Regions from separate parts of the Thermasporomyces composti genome, predicted to be linked through region 1. Evidence: riboswitches for the same ligand, from Rfam matches in the RefSeq annotation. Region 1 holds a riboswitch; each other region holds the start of a gene.
What was found. Region 1 has a riboswitch for S-adenosylmethionine ahead of thrC (threonine synthase). Riboswitches for the same ligand answer to the same signal wherever they lie in the genome.
Positions count from the first base shown of each region.

Region 2: it holds a riboswitch for S-adenosylmethionine, as region 1 does, so the genes downstream of both, DFJ64_RS20225 (putative leader peptide) here and thrC (threonine synthase) in region 1, are expected to answer to the same signal.
Region 3: it holds a riboswitch for S-adenosylmethionine, as region 1 does, so the genes downstream of both, DFJ64_RS09565 (aminotransferase class V-fold PLP-dependent enzyme) here and thrC (threonine synthase) in region 1, are expected to answer to the same signal.

Region 1 is NZ_QTUC01000001.1:1,496,849-1,499,105, reverse strand. It holds gene DFJ64_RS06550 (helix-turn-helix transcriptional regulator) at 66-269, shown strand; gene DFJ64_RS06545 (DUF2178 domain-containing protein) at 247-657, shown strand; gene DFJ64_RS19390 (hypothetical protein) at 744-914, shown strand; SAM riboswitch class I at 1,057-1,225, shown strand; gene thrC (threonine synthase) at 1,239-2,257, shown strand, end outside.
Region 2 is NZ_QTUC01000001.1:2,493,872-2,496,128, reverse strand. It holds gene DFJ64_RS10760 (ABC transporter substrate-binding protein) at 1-52, opposite strand, end outside; gene DFJ64_RS10755 (ABC transporter permease) at 140-952, opposite strand; gene DFJ64_RS20225 (putative leader peptide) at 1,154-1,231, opposite strand; SAM riboswitch class IV at 1,245-1,356, opposite strand; gene DFJ64_RS10750 (CehA/McbA family metallohydrolase) at 1,517-2,257, opposite strand, start outside.
Region 3 is NZ_QTUC01000001.1:2,204,791-2,207,047, reverse strand. It holds gene DFJ64_RS09570 (glycoside hydrolase family 43 protein) at 1-1,060, shown strand, start outside; SAM riboswitch class IV at 1,247-1,359, shown strand; gene DFJ64_RS09565 (aminotransferase class V-fold PLP-dependent enzyme) at 1,399-2,257, shown strand, end outside.

The DNA.
Region 1 (2,257 bases):
GGGGGTAACCCACGCGATGTCAAGCTCGCTTGACATCCGCGGTGATGTCAAGCATCCTTGACATCGTGCGGAACGACGTCAGGGAGCTGCGCGTCGCCAAAGGGCTCTCGCAGGCGGAGCTGGGCGAGTTCCTCGGGGTGTCGCGGCAGACCGTCAACGCGATCGAGACAGGTCGTTACAGTCCGTCACTGCCCCTGGCGATCAAGTTGGCCCGATTCTTCGGGCGGACCGTCGAGGAGGTTTTCCATGTCGACGACGACCAACCGTAGGCGGGCCGGTCGGCGGATCTCGATGCCGGCGGTGGTGCTGGCTCTGGTCATCGGAGTCGGCATGGGCGCCGCGGCCGCCACGAGCGGCCGGCCGGGACTCGGGCTCGTGATGTTCGGCATCATGGCGGGCGCCGCGCTGGTGGTGGTCCTCGGGTCACGCGTCAGCGACACCGTGGCGCTGCTCGGCGACGACATCCACGAGGAGCGCCACGTCCAGCTGCACCAGCGCGCGGCGGTGTACACGCTCAACATCCTCGCCCTCGTCATCCTGGGAGGGCTCATGGTCAACGTGGCGCGCGGCGGGGATGGCGGCCTGTGGGGCTTCCTCGGGGGCGTTGTGGGCCTCGTCTACCTGGGTTCGCTGCTCATCCTCAACCGCCGCTCCTAGCGCGGCGTCCTCGTTGCCGTCTCGACGGTCGGTGCCACCGCTCGCGCCGTGGTGCGCGCAGGCCACGAACAGGAAGGGATGCGCCGATGCTGGTCGGACAGTGGTGGCTCAAGTCGGTGCTCCTGGCCGTCCTCGGGCCGACGCTGCTGGCGATGGGTGTGTCCGCGACCGATGAGGTGCCCTCACGGGACGTCGAGCTCCGGTCGCCGGCCGCGACCGCGACGCCACCTGAGACGAGCCGGTGTCTCGTGCGCTGAGACGAGGAGGGGCGAACCGCCGATTCCGGATCCCATCGTGAGACGGCCGTCTCAATTCGTGGACCTCCACGTCGTCGTCGCCGTCCTGTCGGCTAGGCTCGCCTGCGCATGCCCACACCGGGCGTACCACAACACACGGACGGACTCATCCAGAGGGGCTGAGGGACCGGCCCGATGAAGCCCCGGCAACCGGCCGACCGCCGACGCGCGTCTCGCGTTCATCAGAGGCCCCGCGGCGGACACGGTGCCAATTCCGGCTCGCGTCACCCGCGCCAGACCCTGGCACGGACTCGACGTGAGAAAGATGAGGAAGGAAGCCTCTGAATGACGACGACCTACGCTGCCACCCGCGAGACGCACACCATTCGTCCGGGAGCCTTCGGTAACGCGACGGTTCTGCGCTGTCGAGAGTGTGGCGCGACCACGCCGCTGGGAGCCCACTACGCCTGTCCCGAATGCTTCGGCCCTCTCGAGGTCGGCTACGACTACCCGACGATCACCCGGGAGCAGATCGAGGCAGGACCCAAGAACATCTGGCGCTACCAGCCGCTCCTGCCCGTCCCCGCTGACGTCGCTTCGTTCCCCAACACCGAGCCTGGCTTCACCCGCCTGGTCCGCGCCGACCACCTGGCCGCAGAGCTCGGCTTGCGAACCCTGTGGATCAAAGACGACTCCGGCAACCCGACCCACTCCTTCAAGGACCGCGTGGTCGCGGTGGCCCTCACCGCCGCTCGCGAGCTGGGCTTCACGGTGCTGGCCTGCCCCTCCACCGGCAACCTCGCCAACGCCGTCGCCGCGGCCGCCGCGAGGGCCGGCATCCGCAGCGTCGTCTTCGTCCCGCACAACCTCGAGCAGCAGAAGATCCTCACCACCGCGGTCTACGGCGGCACCCTCGTCGCGGTGGAAGGCACCTACGACGACGTCAACCGGCTCGCCAGCGAGATCGCCGGCGAGCAGGAGAGCTGGGCTTTCGTCAACGTGAACGTCCGGCCCTACTACGCCGAGGGCTCGAAGACGCTGGCTTTCGAGATCGCCGAGCAGCTCGGCTGGCGCCTGCCCCAGCAGATCGTCGTGCCGGTCGCCTCGGGTGCCCAGCTCGTCAAGATCGACAAAGGTCTGCGCGAGCTCGTGGAGCTCGGCCTGGTGGAGGACACGCCGTACCGGATCTTCGGCGCCCAGGCGAGTGGTTGCGCGCCGGTGGCGCGAGCGTTCAAGGCCGGCCACGACGTGGTGGCGCCCGTCCGGCCGGACACGGTGGCGAAGTCGCTGGCGATCGGGAACCCCGCCGACGGTCCCTACGTGCTCGACGTCTGCCGGCGTACCGGCGGCAGCGTCGAGGACGT
Region 2 (2,257 bases), 1.0 Mb from region 1:
CCGACAGTACGGCGCCGATCAAGGCGGTGGCGCGAGAACGCTTCGTCGTCACTGGTGGGTTCCTTCTCTCAATGTGGGTCCGCGTCGCGTCGTCCATCTCGCTCTCACCCGGTTGGTCGATCTCACCCCGGTGCCACGGTCACCGAAGTCGCGCGGGCGAGGGTCGCCACTTGAGGAAGACCTTCTTCTCCAGGAGGTCGATGGTGGAGACGCTGACGATCGAGACGATCGTGATGAGGATGATCAGGGCGAACGCCTTGGGCGTGTCGTAGAGTGCCGTCGCCTCGTTGAGGCCGTTCCCCAGGCCCGCGCGCGAGGCGACCATCTCGCCGAAGATGGCGCCGACGAGCGCGGACGCCGCTTCGACTCGCAGCGCCGCGAGGATCGTGGGGATCGCCGAGGGCAGGATCACTTTGACGATGATCTGCCGGCGTCGAGCTCGCAAGGCCCGAGCCACCTTCACGTGGTCGGGAGACGTCTGCTTCACCCCGGCGATGGTGTTGTAGACGATCGGGAAGAAGCAGAACAGGAAGACGATGATGACCTTGTGGGAGAGGCCAAGGCCGAACCACAGGGTCAGCAGCGGGATGATCGTCACCTTCGGCACCGCCATGAAAGCGGCGAGGAACGGTCGGAAGAAGTTCTCGGCGTGGGGCACCAGCACCAAGAACAGCCCGGTCGCGATCCCCCCGACGACCGCGAGGAGGTATCCGGTGATGAACTCCCGGAGCGTGACGCTGAGGTTGGTGTAGAAGTCCGAACCGCCGGCGAGAAGCTCCCCGATCTCGGTCACGACACTGGTCGGGGCGGGGAGGTAGAGGCTCGACACCAGCCCGGTTCGGACGAGAAGCTCCGCGACCGCGAGCAGCCCGAACAGCAGCGCCACTTGGCCAGCGACCAACGTCACGCGGCGGCGCTGTGATGCCGTCGACGGCACAGAGGTCGTCGTCATGCGCGGACTCCGTGAGAAATCGAGCTTCGTCAAGGGGACAAAAACGGACGAGCGGGAAGGTCGCGGCAGATAAGGGAAAATCGCTTTGTCGCTTGGAGGGCTTCGCTTCTGGGCCGGCATCAGGCGCGACCACAGCCGAGACGCCGGAACAGGCGGCTGACGTTCGTCGGCGACGCCTCGCGAGAAGCGGGGATGACGAGGTCAGCGACAACAGGACGCGCTGGCGACGCGGAGCAGATCGATGTGACGGCGGCGCGTGAACAACCTGTTCAGCACCATGACGCTCCTTCAGGATCGACGTTTGCCCGGACCGCCGTGGTCGGGCCGAGTCCTCACCCGGGGCACCCCACACGTCTGCGGGTTGCCGGCCAGCAAGCCGGGGCTTGACGCTGGCACTCGTGACTGCGCCTCGAAAGTACAGAACGTCGAGGCGGCTGGCAAAAATATGAGACGGACTTCTCATTGCCTGGACACGGCGTCACGGTCCGCCACCACGACGTCGTAACGCGTGTCGATCGTGACGAGCCACGTACATCCGCGAGCCTGAGCTCTCGACAGAGTCGATCAGGAACGGCCGAGGAAGATGGGATTCGTCATGGCCACCATCGCGTTCGGCGTCGTGCTGTTGAGCCCGCCGGACGCGCGCCGAACCTCGACGCGAACCCACTGAGTGTGTCTCGGGTAGGTGGTCCAGGTGAGCGTCCGCGCGCCATCGGCCGGAACGTCAGCGCTCACGCGCGGGCCACTCTGGTCAAGGATGCTCACCGTCGTCTCTGGGACCCCCGACACCCGCACCTCGACAGTGACCGGGTCTCCGATGTCGACCGGGAGCCGCTCACCGATCCCCGCCGACGTGCCGCCCGCCGACGCGGTGAAGCTCACCTCGACCTCCGCCGACTCGGCCAGGTAGCAGCGGCCCGCCTTCAGTCCGGCCAGCAGGTCCGGCGTGCGCAAGCTGTCGGCGAGGACGACGGTCTGCGGCAACCCCACCAGGTCGCCGGGGGACCCGTCACTGGGCGGGCGATGCGCGTCGGAGTTGCCGACCGCGGGGATCCAGCAGCCGCTGCGCAACAGCCCGTCCCACAGCGAGACGGCCTGCTCGTCGTCGGGCGTCCAGGGCCCATTCCACACCTCGACGAGGTCGGCGAGCTGGTAGCTGAACTCGTAGCCGCACGCGAAGCAGTTCGCGAACGGGTGCGCGGCGGTGACCAGGCCACCCAGGGCGTGCACCTTCGTCACGAAGCGTTGGAAGTCCTTCGGATCCCCGGCGCGGTAGCGCCAGTCGATCCAGCTGCCGGCGGGCAG
Region 3 (2,257 bases), 710 kb from region 1:
CTCACTGCTGCTGGTGAGCGAGGAGACCACCGCGGCCGACTACCGGGCCGAGGCGGACCTGCGGGTGCGCGGCATGGGCCGGGCTGGCCTGGTCGTCGGCTATGAGGATCACCGAAACTACGTGGTCGCCTGGCTGGACCCGTCGCGGCGCGCCCTCGTCGTCGATGTCGTCGTGGACGGCGAGGTCGTGAGGTCGGCGAGCGACCGCCTCCACGCAGGCTTCCGGTTCGACACCTGGCACGCGGTCACCGCAGAGGTCCGCGGGTCGTGGGCGACGTTCGAGGTGAGCGCGGCGATGGAAGGCAGCCCGCTGGCCGAGGTGAGCGTCGAGGTGCCGGAACGGCTCGGGAAACCCTCCCCCGTCGGCGTGGCGGCGCAGGGTCGCGGCGCGGAGGCCGACAACGTGGGTGTTACCGCGCTGTACGAGCCGGTGACCGCCAAGGTGCCGGATCCCACGGTGGGAGCGTTGCTGCCGGAGTTCAGCGACGAGTTCGAAGGCGCCGAGCTCGACGAGGCGTGGACGATCGTCGGCACCCCACAGTCGAACCCCGAGGTAGTCGGCGGCGCGCTGGTGTGGCCGACCCAGGCGGGCGACCTGAGGTCGGACGACCACGCGGCGGTGCTGCTGCGCGACGCGCCGGAGGGCACGTACACGGTCGAGACCAAGGTGCACCTTCCGCTCGGCACCGGGCCGCGCGGCTACGAACGGGCGGGCCTGCTCGTCTGGGGTGACCGGGTGAACTCCCTGCACGTGGCACCGACGTCCACCGGGACGACCCGGCAGGCGTTCTTGTGGGTCGGGCCGGCTGCCAGCCCGTGGCCGAACGCGATTCAGCTCGGGCCATCCGCCGACACGCTGTGGCTGCGGATGCGCCACACCATCCATCCGGAGACCGGCGAGCATCTGTTCCGGGCCGCGACGAGCCGCGACGGGGAGCACTGGATCTGGGGTGCGGTGTGGCACCTGCCAGCCGATGCCGAGCCCCGGGTCGGCTTGGTGGCCATGGGTGGTGAAGGGGTCACCGCGACCTTCGACTACCTGCGCGTGTACGGGCCGTAGCGGTCCGGACGACTGGCCGGCGCTGGCGGTACGAAAGCCCACCTGTGTCCACTTCGTAAGACAAGTTCTCATTATTCGAAACACGCCCGCGATGGCGGCGGCCGGTCGGTTACTGTGGCTCGCGGTCATGAGCGCCAGCGCGGGGCTCGACCGTCGACACCACCGCGCCCTTCGCGACGCGTGTCCTGTCGTCGGTGCGAGGCCCCGAAAGCCCCGGCTCGCTGGCCGGCAACCCTCCTCCGCGGTGGGGTGCTCCGGGTGAGGACCAGGCGTGCCACGTGGCACCGCAAGCGCGGACCCCAGAACCCTCGGGGTCCCTGAGCCCCGTGAGGTGTGGTGTGACTGCTCTCGACGTCCAGGTGAACTCCGCTGACCCCGCGTGTCCTGGCCAGGCGCCGCTGCTTCCCGTGGTCGGCACCGGCATCGAGGTCCCGCTCGTCACCGGCGACTCCCTCCCGTACGCCAACCTCGACTACGCCGCGAGCGCTCCGAGCCTGCAGTCGGTCGCCGACCACCTGAGCGAGGTGCTGCCGTACTACGCGAGCGTCCACCGCGGCGCCGGCTACACCTCCCAGGTCTGCACCGCGCTCTACGAAGGTGCCCGGGCCGACGTCGCGGCGTTTCTCGGTGCGCGTCCCGACGACGTGGTGATCTTCACCCGCAACACCACCGACGCGCTCAACCTGTTGGCACGGTGTGTCCCCGACGACGGCCCTGGTGGCGGCCGCGTCACCTTCCTCGACATCGAGCACCACGCCAACCTGCTTCCGTGGCGGCGAGGCCAACACCGCTGCGTCCTCGCCGGCACCACCCAGCGGGCCACGCTGGTGAGTCTGCGCGCGGAGCTGGAGGCGCGACCGGCCAGCCTCCTCGCCATCACCGGCGCGTCGAACGTCACCGGCGAGGTCTTGCCTCTCGCCGAGATCGTGGAGCTCGCCCACGCGGCCGGCGCCCGAGTCGTCCTCGACGCTGCGCAGCTCGCCCCCCACCGCAGGATCGACCTGGCGTCGTCCGGGGTGGACTACGTCGCGCTGTCCGGGCACAAGCTCTACGCGCCGTTCGGAGCCGGCGTGCTCGCCGGACGGAGGGACTGGCTCGACGAGGCCCCGGCATACCTGCCGGGAGGGGGTGCCGTCCGCGAGGTCACCCTCACCCACACCGAGTGGGCGGCCGCACCGCAGCGGCACGAGGGAGGCA